Immundisolibacter sp.: one gene and its partner. The protein of the gene in region 2 interacts with the protein of the main gene of each other region in a pairwise test. Links are inferred from orthologs where the notes say so. Each region holds a gene or a part of one and is shown on either strand. Other genes may lie near its edges.

The links. Proteins that work in one complex are often made in the same cells at the same time.
Region 1: the proteins of dprA (region 2) and recA interact in binary tests that used the Bacillus subtilis proteins (3 or more experiments, as listed by UniProt). The link is inferred for Immundisolibacter sp. from one-to-one orthologs.

The regions. Positions count from the first base shown.
Region 1 is NZ_JACIZD010000001.1:561,701-566,963, reverse strand. The notes cover bases 1,333-4,266. They hold recA (recombinase RecA), read left to right. Parts: upstream 1,333-2,253; coding sequence 2,254-3,279; downstream 3,280-4,266. Other genes in these bases: alaS (alanine--tRNA ligase), read left to right, coding at 3,754-4,266; H5U26_RS02735 (regulatory protein RecX), read left to right, coding at 3,296-3,757; H5U26_RS02745 (sigma-54-dependent Fis family transcriptional regulator), read right to left, coding at 1,333-1,629. Also shown: more of H5U26_RS02745, read right to left, coding at 1-1,332; more of alaS, read left to right, coding at 4,267-5,263. UniProt on the Bacillus subtilis protein: Multifunctional protein involved in homologous recombination, DNA repair and competence.
Region 2 is NZ_JACIZD010000001.1:322,675-327,025, forward strand. What follows is about bases 1-2,811. They hold dprA (DNA-processing protein DprA), read left to right. Parts: upstream 1-834; coding sequence 835-1,788; downstream 1,789-2,811. Other genes in these bases: H5U26_RS01560 (LysM peptidoglycan-binding domain-containing protein), read left to right, coding at 1-682; H5U26_RS01570 (DUF494 family protein), read left to right, coding at 1,797-2,282; topA (type I DNA topoisomerase), read left to right, coding at 2,361-2,811. Outside these bases: more of topA, read left to right, coding at 2,812-4,351. UniProt on the Bacillus subtilis protein: Protein that helps load RecA onto ssDNA during transformation. Binds cooperatively to circular ssDNA, is able to bridge different segments of DNA. Favors the loading of RecA onto SsbA- or SsbB-coated ssDNA and formation of RecA-DNA filaments.

The DNA of each region.
Region 1 (5,263 bases), 240 kb from region 2 along the record:
GGCGGCGTCCAGCGGGCCGCTGTGCGTGTCCAGCAGCGGCGCCAGTCGCTCGCGCAGGTTCTCGCTGCCGTCGTCTGCCTGCGTGGCCCGGGATCGCTCGGCCAACTGGCCGCGGGCGTCGATGCCGAAGGTGGCCGGCAGCGCTCCCTGCTGCGCGGTGAACAGGTGTGAGATGCCGATCGGCTCGCCGTCGTCCGCCAGCAGCACGCCGCGCTCGATCATGTTCTCGAGCTCCCGGATGTTGCCGGGAAAGGCGTAGCTCAGGAGTGCTTCCACGGCTTCCGGCGCAAAGCTGCCCGCGGTCTTGCCGTGACGCTGGCTGAACCGATGCAGGAAGTGGCGCATCAGGAGCGGAATGTCGTCGCGCCGCTCGCGCAGCGGCGGGATGCGCACCGGAAACGTGGTCAGGCGAAAGTATAGGTCTTCCCGAAATGTGCCCCGCGCGACCGCGTCCTTGAGGTCGACATTGGTGGCCGCCAGCAGGCGCACGTCGACCTTGCGGGTCTGGCTGTCGCCGACGCGCTCGATCTCACCCTCCTGTAGCGCGCGCAGCAGTTTGGCCTGCGCGCTCAGGGTCAGGGTGCCGATCTCGTCCAGAAACAGCGTGCCGCCGTGGGCGCGCTCGAAGCGACCGGGGCGTGAATCCGTCGCGCCGGTGTACGCGCCCTTGACCACGCCGAACAGCTCGGCCTCGATCAGGTTCTCCGGCAGGGCCGCGCAGTTGACCGCCACGAAAGGCTGCTCGCTGCGACGGCCCATGCGGTGCAACATGCGCGCGAAGATTTCCTTGCCGACGCCGGTTTCGCCCAGGAACAGGACGGTGACGTCGGTCGGCGCCGCCTTGCCCAGAAGGTGTATGGCGGCACCAAAGCCGGCTGAAATGCCCACGACGTCCACGGCCGGTCCGGTCGAGGCGGGTGCCTGGCCACTGTCTTCATCCGGCTTGCCGAAGCGGTTGACGAACTCCTGCGGCCGAAAGTACGGCGCCTTGCGGCGGCGGCGGTCCCATTCCTCGACCGTGCGACCGATCAGGCGGCAGTGGTCGTGGCCCATGGCGCGGCATTCCACTTCGTCCACGATGATCGGCCGGCCGGCGAAGGCGCTGCTGTAACCGCTACCATAACCGACGGCAGTCCAGCACACCGCCTCGGCGCTGACGCCAAGCGTGTTCACGTGGGTGTCTGCCTCGATCGAATCGCGCAGCAGAAACGCGCCATAGAACGCATTGGTGACCGGATCGACGCGCAGTTCCTGTACCTCCAGCCAACCGAAACCGCTGAGCGCGTGTACCTGCGGGCCAACCGCGAAGGCGTCGAACAGGTCGCCCTCGGGCCGCACCCGGCGCGCCAGGGCGGCGTCTCGTGTGCCCTCGGCATAGCCGACGCGCTTGAGCACGGTCCGCGCGCGCGTGAAGCCGATCGACTCGATCAGTTCCCGCCGCAGGGAGCCAAAGGCGCTGTCGCGCATCAGGATCGACCGCTGGTCGTCGAGCCAGATCCGGCCCTCCGCGGGCGCGAAGCGCAAGCGCCGGGCCAGATCCTCGATGTCGGGGAAATGTTTGGTATCGCCCTGCCATTGGTAGACGAGGCTGGCGGAACCGGGCGGAAGATCCGATGCGGGCTTGCTCATGAATTCCGACAAAATTGTTACAAGATGGCTTGAAGTCTAGGCCGGGGTGACAATTTCGTCCATTGAAAGCGGCCGATCCTTGCGGAAGGGCGTACCCCGACCAGGCCAGCAGATCAGCAAAACGGCTTGAACATTAACTTTGGCGGTATACGGCACGCTCGCTGCTTAACACCGCACTGCCTGAGCGGTCGTCAGGCCGTCGCCACGAAGGCGGCAGCGCGTCGATCGTCAGGACACGCCTCGGCGGGCGTGTCCTGATGGGTCTGCGCAGTCAGCCACGGATGGCATGGCTGCTGACACCGCTCATCGGCGAATCGACGGTCGGCCCGGCCACCCTGGCTTCCCCCTTGCACAGGGAGTCGGCCGACAATCGGTTTGCCTCATCGGCGTTACCGGGCCGCGGGGTCACCCCGGCCCGGTTTTTTTTCCACCGCCGCCTGTCGATTTCCCGGTTCCTGCCCGTGCTACGGAGGGCAAAGTCGCCATGGACGGCGACGCGGCGGGGCCTCTTGCGCTATCGCCATCCAGGGCAAGCGCCGTGGGCCTTGTGTTAGGCCAGCCGCGGCGCCCTGTGGAATAATGCCCGCCGACTCATTGCATCCGCCTGCAGGGCACGGGAACGGCATGGACGACAACAAGCAGAAGGCACTGACAGCTGCGCTGGGGCAGATCGAGAAGCAGTTTGGCAAGGGTGCCGTCATGCGTCTGGGCGATCCCGGGTCAGTCCGTGACGTGGAGGCGGTTTCGACCGGCTCGCTGAACCTGGATATCGCGCTGGGCGTTGGCGGCTTGCCGCGCGGGCGCGTGATCGAAATCTTCGGCCCGGAATCGTCCGGCAAGACCACCATCGCCCTGCAGACCGTGGCGCAGATGCAGCGCCTCGGCGGTACGGCGGCCTTCGTGGATGCCGAGCACGCGCTCGATCCGTCCTACGCCGAGAAGCTGGGCATCAACATCGCCGAGCTGCTGATATCCCAGCCGGACACCGGCGAGCAGGCGCTCGAAATCGTCGACATGTTGGTGCGCTCCGGCGCCGTTGACATCGTGGTGGTCGACTCGGTGGCGGCGCTGACGCCGCGGGCCGAAATCGAGGGCGAGATGGGCGACTCGCACGTCGGCCTGCAGGCGCGCCTGATGTCGCAGGCCCTGCGCAAGCTGACCGCCAGCATCAGCCGCTCGAACACGACGGTCATCTTCATCAACCAGATTCGCATGAAGATCGGCGTCATGTTCGGCAGCCCGGAGACCACCACCGGCGGTAACGCGCTCAAGTTCTATGCCTCGGTGCGACTAGACATCCGCCGCATCGGCTCGATCAAGAAAGGCGAAGAGGTGATCGGCAACGAAACCCGCGTCAAGGTGGTCAAGAACAAGGTCTCGCCGCCGTTCAAGACCGCCGAGTTCGACATCCTGTACGGCAGCGGCGTGTCACGCGAGGGCGAAATCCTGGACCTGGGCGTGAACCTGGGCCTGATCGAGAAATCCGGTGCCTGGTATTCCTACAATGGCGAGCGCATCGGACAGGGTCGGGACAACGTGCGCGATTTCCTGCGTGCCAACCCCGAAACGGCCGAGGCCATCGAGGCGCTGATTCGCAGCCGCATGCTGCCGGCCCGCAAGGTGGCGGCCGAGGCGGCGAGTCCGGCCTGAGCCTTCGTGACGGGGCGTGGACGATCCGGCTGAAGCGGCCCACGCGCAGGCGCTGAAGTTGCTCGCCCGGCGCGAGCACACCCGCAGTGAACTGGCTCTGAAGCTCGCCCAGCGGGGCATCGACCGGCAGCATGCCGACACCGCCCTGCAACGCCTCGTGGATGCCGGTTACCTGTCCGATACACGGTATGCGCAAGCGCGGGTAACCGAACTGCTGCGGCGCCGCTACGGGCCGCTGCGCGCCCAGGCCGACTTGCGCAGTCACGGCGTGGACAGTGAAGTGATCGACCGTGTGGTCGACACAGAACACCCTGACTGGTATGCGGCTTGCCGCGCGGCGCATGCGCAGAAAGCCGGTCGCCAAACGACGGCAAGCCTGGCAGAACGCGCCCGCCAGCAGCGCCAGCTGCAGGCCCGCGGTTTCACCAGTTCGCAGATTCGCGCAGCCCTGACAAACGTCACCGACGACGACGCATGAAAAGCACCGACATCCGCCGCAGTTTTCTGGATTTCTTCGCCAGCCACGGGCACCAGGAGGTGGCTTCCAGCTCGCTTGTGCCGCACGGGGACGCCACGCTGCTGTTCACCAACGCCGGCATGGTGCAGTTCAAGGACGTGTTCCTCGGGTTGGAGCAGCGCCCGTACCGGCGCGCCGCTTCGGCGCAGCGCTGCGTGCGCGCCGGCGGCAAGCACAACGATCTGGACAACGTGGGCTACACGGCGCGCCACCACACCTTCTTCGAGATGCTGGGCAACTTCAGCTTCGGCGATTACTTCAAGCGCGACGCCATCCGCTTTGCCTGGAGCTTTCTGACCGAGGTGCTGCGCCTGCCGGCCGAGCGGCTGTGGGTCACCATCCACCCCGAGGACGACGAAGCCGCCGACATCTGGCTGGGCGAGATCGGTATTCCGGAAAGCCGCTTCCGGCGCATTCCCGGCGACGACAATTTCTGGTCCATGGGTGACATCGGCCCGTGCGGGCCGTGTACCGAGATTTTCTACGATCACGGCCCAGGCATCGCCGGCGGCCCGCCTGGCTCGCCGGACGCCGACGGCGACCGCTACATCGAGATCTGGAACCTGGTCTTCATGCAGTACGAGCGCCTGGCCGACGGCAGCCTGAAGCCCCTGCCCAAGCCCTCGGTCGATACCGGCATGGGCCTCGAGCGCCTGGCGGCGGTGTTGCAGGGGGTGCACGACAACTACGACACGGACATCTTTCGCGGCCTGATCGACGCGGCGGCGCAGGTGATCGGCACCGACGACCTGGCCTCGCGCTCCCTGCGGGTGATTGCCGACCACATCCGCTCGTGCGCATTCCTGATCGCCGACGGCGTGTTGCCCAGCAACGAAGGCCGCGGCTACGTGCTGCGGCGCATCATCCGCCGCGCCGTGCGCCACGGTGAGCGCCTGGGCGCCAGCGGGCCGTTCTTCCACCGCCTGGTGGCGCCCCTGGTGCGCGAGATGGGCGATGCCTACCCGGAGCTGACGCAGGCACAGTCGGCCGTGGAAGCGGCCCTGCTGGAAGAGGAGGAGCGCTTCGCCCAGACCCTGTCGCACGGCCTGGCCATCCTGGAGCGGGACATGCAGGGCCTGGAGGGCCGGTGCATCCCCGGCGAGACCGTGTTTCGCCTGTACGACACCTATGGTTTTCCGGTCGACCTGACGGCGGACATTGCCCGCGAGCGGGGCCTCGAGATCGATCTGGACGGCTTCGAGCAGGCCATGGCGCAGCAGCGCGAGCGAGCCCGGGCGGCCAGCCAGTTCCATGCCCAGGAAGGTGTGCGGATCGGCGATTTTATCGACGCTGAAGTTATAAGGGCCGAACATTTCAGAGGCTACGAGCACGACGAAGTTCAAGCCAGCGTGAAGGCGCTGTTCAAGGATGGCGCGCCGGTGCAGCGCATCGGTGCCGGCGAGAAGGCCACGGTGGTGCTCGATCAGACGCCGTTTTATGCGGAATCCGGTGGCCAGGTCGGTGATC
Region 2 (4,351 bases):
GGCCATTCCGCTGGAGCACATTCAGGCCTTCCTGGAAGAAGCCGTGGTGCTGCACAGCAACCGGGCGGCTGATTTTGCATACGTTGCCTCGGCCGCGGACGAGCACATCGCGGTGGGCGCGGGCGATCGGGTCTACGGCCGCGGTACCGCCGCACAGCCGGGCGAGTCGCTGGACATCTTTCGCATCGGCGAGGCCTACCGCGATCCGGAAAGCGGCGAAGCACTGGGTTACAACGGGCTGTTCATCGGTCGCGGCAACGTACAGCGTGCCGGCGATCCGGCCACCCTGTCCGTGGCACAGGCGCGCCGCGAGGTGCTCGCAGGCGACGTACTGATACCGACCGACGACAGCCCGATGAAGGCGTCCTACATGCCGCATGTGCCGACCACGCCCCTGCGCGGCCATATCATCAGCGTCGTGGATGGTGTTTCGCAGATCGGCCAGTACAGCGTGGTGGTTCTGAGCCGCGGACAGCGCGATGGGGTGGAACTGGGCCACGTGCTGCAGGTGCGCCAGGTACCGCCGCCGATCGACGACCCGGTGACCCGCCAGCGCGTGCAGCCGCCCGGTGATCCGGCCGGCACGGTGATGGTGTTCCGGCTTTTCGAGCGGGTCAGCTATGCCCTGGTGATGACAGCCACCCGGCCCATGCACGTGCTGGACGAGGTCACGCCCCCCTGACACCAACCGCCGCCGGCCTTGCCCTGGCCCGCGTACCCGGGCTGGGGATTGCAGCCTGGCGTCGCCTGCTGGCGGCGTTCGGTTCGCCGTCGTCGGCACTGGGCGCGCATCGCGCGGCGTTGCTGGACTGTCTGGGCGGCAGGACGACGCTGGTGGACAAGATCCTTGCCGCGGGCGAAATGCCACCGCGCACCGACCTCGACTGGCTGCAGAATGGCCAGGACCGGCAGGCACTGTTTCTGGACCAACCCGGCTATCCCCCACAACTGGCGCATATCGCGGACCCGCCGCTGGCGCTGCTGGTGGAAGGCGATGCCCGCTTGCTGCTGGCGCCCCAGATCGCCATCGTCGGCAGCCGCAATGCCTCGCCGGCCGGCCGGGAGACCGCGTTTGCCATGGCCTCGGCGCTTACGCAATGCGGTCTGTTGGTAACGAGCGGCCTGGCCGAAGGCGTGGACGGCGCGGCCCATCGCGGCGCACTGTCCGGGCCCGGCCAGACGATCGCCGTACTGGGTACCGGACCGGACCGCGTCTATCCGCGCCAGCACCTGAATCTCGCCCAGGAAATCCGCCAGCGTGGCGTCCTGGTCAGCGAACAGCCGGTGGGCATGCCGCCGCGCAGCTTCAACTTTCCGCGCCGCAACCGGATCATCAGCGGCCTGTCGCTGGGTGTGCTGGTGGTGGAGGCGGGCGCGCAAAGCGGCTCCCTGATCACCGCCCGCCTGGCGGCCGAACAAGGGCGCGAGGTATTCGCCATCCCGGGTGGCATCCACAACCCGCTGGCACGCGGTTGCCACGCGCTGATTCGCGATGGCGCCAAGCTGGTCGAGAACGTATCGGACATTCTGGAGGAACTGCCGCCCTTCGAGCGGGGTCTGAGTCCGTTGTCCGCAGCACCGCCGGCCACCGACCGGCCGGCTGCGGCCACCAATCCGGTGCTGGCCAATATGGGCGACAGCCCGGTCAGTCTGGACCTGCTGGTGGCTCGCACCGGATTGACGGTGGCGGAAGTTTCCACCATGCTCTTGACGCTGCAACTGGATGGCCTGGTGACGGCCCTGCCCGGTGGCCTGTTTGGCCGCTGCGGTCCGCACCCGGCACGCTGAGGGTATCAATGAAGGAATCCGTTCTCGACGTGTTGATGTTCCTGCTGGACAACTACAGCGAGGACGGCGCGATGGACGACGATGACCGCGATGAACTGGCCGGCCAGCTGGCCAGCATGGGTTTTGGTGAAGGGGAGATCGACCATGCCTTCGACTGGCTCGAAAGCCTGGCGCAGGATGATGACACGGCCACCCAGACCGACTGCATACCCTGGAGCGACCATGCGCAGCGCCAGTTCTCGGCCCAGGAGCAATACCGCCTGACGCTGGAAGCGCGCGGCTTTCTGATCCTGCTGGGGCAGAATCCGATGGTCGACAGGCCATCGCTGGACCGCATCATCGACCGCGCCATGGCGCTCGATCTGGACGAAATCGACCTCGACGACATCAAGTGGATCACGCTCATGGTGATCTACAACCGGCCGGACACGGCTCACCTGTATGCCTACATGGAAGAGCTGGCCCAACCGGATGCGCTGCGGCGCCTGCAATAGCCCATCAGCCGCCCGCCTGGCGGCTGCCCCAGTCCGAATGACAACAACCGCACCGCCACGGCGGGCGCTGCGCGAACCATGAACCCAGCAAAAACCGTCGTCGTCGTCGAATCCCCGGCCAAGGCCAAGACCATCAAGAAGTACCTCGGCCCCGGCTACGAGGTGTTTGCCTCCTACGGCCATGTCAGGGACCTGGTGGCCAAGGAAGGGGCGGTGCAAACCGAACACAACTTCGCCATGCGCTACGAGGGCATCGAGCGCAATAACCGGCACGTCGATGCCATCGCCAAGGCGATGCGAAGTGCCGACCAGCTGCTGCTGGCCACCGACCCGGACCGGGAAGGCGAAGCCATCGCCTGGCATCTGGCGGAACTGCTGCGCGAGCGCAAGGTGCTCGCCGACAAGCCGGTGCATCGGGTGGTTTTTCACGAAATCACGCAGCGGGCGATCCAGGATGCGGTTGAGCACCCGGGCGAAATTTCCATGGACCTGGTCAACGCCCAGCAGGCTCGCCGGGCGCTCGACTATCTGGTGGGCTTCAACATCTCACCGCTGCTGTGGAAGAAGATCCGCCGCGGTCTGTCCGCCGGGCGGGTGCAAAGCCCGGCGCTGCGCCTGATCGTCGAGCGCGAGGAGGAAATCGAGGCCTTCGTGCCGCGCGAGTACTGGACCCTGGATGCCACCGTCGCCAAGGGCAAGGCCGCCTTTGCCGCCAAACTGGCGCAGTTCGAAGGCGAGAAGATCGAACAGTTCAGCGTGGTCGACGCCGAGCGCGCCGGGCTGATCCGCAGCACCATCGAGCAGCAGGCCCAGGGCCGGCTGCAGGTAGCCGCCATCACCCGCCGCTCGCGCAAGCGCAACCCCGGCCCGCCGTTCATCACCTCCACCCTGCAGCAGGAAGCCTCCAAGCGCTTCGGCTTCACCGCCCAGCGCACGATGCGCATCGCGCAGCAGCTGTACGAGGGCATCGACATCGGCAGCGGCCCGGTCGGCCTGATCACTTACATGCGTACCGACTCCACCAGCCTGGCGCAGGAAGCGGTAGCCGAGATCCGGGAGCTCATCGCCCAGCGATTTGGCAGCGACACGCTGCCCAAGTCGCCCAATGTGTTCAAGACCAAGAGCAAGAACGCACAGGAGGCCCACGAGGCGATCCGGCCCAGCTCCGCGGCGCGCACGCCCGAGTCGGTGCGCGCGTACCTGAGCGCGGACCAGCTGAAGCTCTACACGCTGGTCTGGAACCGCACCATTGCCTGTCAGATGAACCCGGCGGTGATCGACACCGTGGCGGTCGACCTGTGCCCACCCGGCCATAAGCCGACGCTGCTGCGGGCGACCGGCTCCACGGTGCGCGAGCCGGGTTTCCTGGCCGTTTACGACAACCGCGAGGATGGTGAGCAGGCCGATGCGAATCTGCCGGCGCTGGAGTTGGACGAGCTGGTCGAACTGCGCGCGCTCGAGGCGAACCAGCACTTCACCGAGCCGCCGCCGCGCTTCAACGAAGCCAGCCTGATCAAGGCGCTGGAAGAATTCGGCATCGGCCGGCCGTCGACCTACGCCAGTATCATCACTACGCTCCAGCAGCGCGAATACGTGCAGCTCGACGGCAAGCGCTTCATGCCCACCGACGTCGGTCGCGTGGTCAGCCGCTTTCTGACCGAGTTCTTCACCCAGTACGTCGATTACGACTTCACGGCCCGCCTGGAGGACGAACTGGACGCTGTGTCGCGCGGCGAGGCGGAGTGGGTACCGGTGCTGGAGCGCTTCTGGCAGCCGTTCCACGAGCGAGTGGTGCAGACCGAAACCTCGGTCGCGCGGCGGGACGTCACGCAGCAGCAGCTGGACGAGGCCTGCCCCGAATGTGGCAAGCCGCTGGCGATACGGCTTGGCAAGCGGGGCAACTTCATCGGCTGCACCGCCTATCCGGAGTGCAAGTACACGCGCGACATCAAGCCGGCCACCGGCGAGCCGGAGCCGCCACTGGAGCTTCTGGACCGCAAGTGTCCGGAGTGTGGCGGCGATCTGGCCTACAAGCGCGGTCGCTACGGGCGCTTCATAGGCTGCGTGAA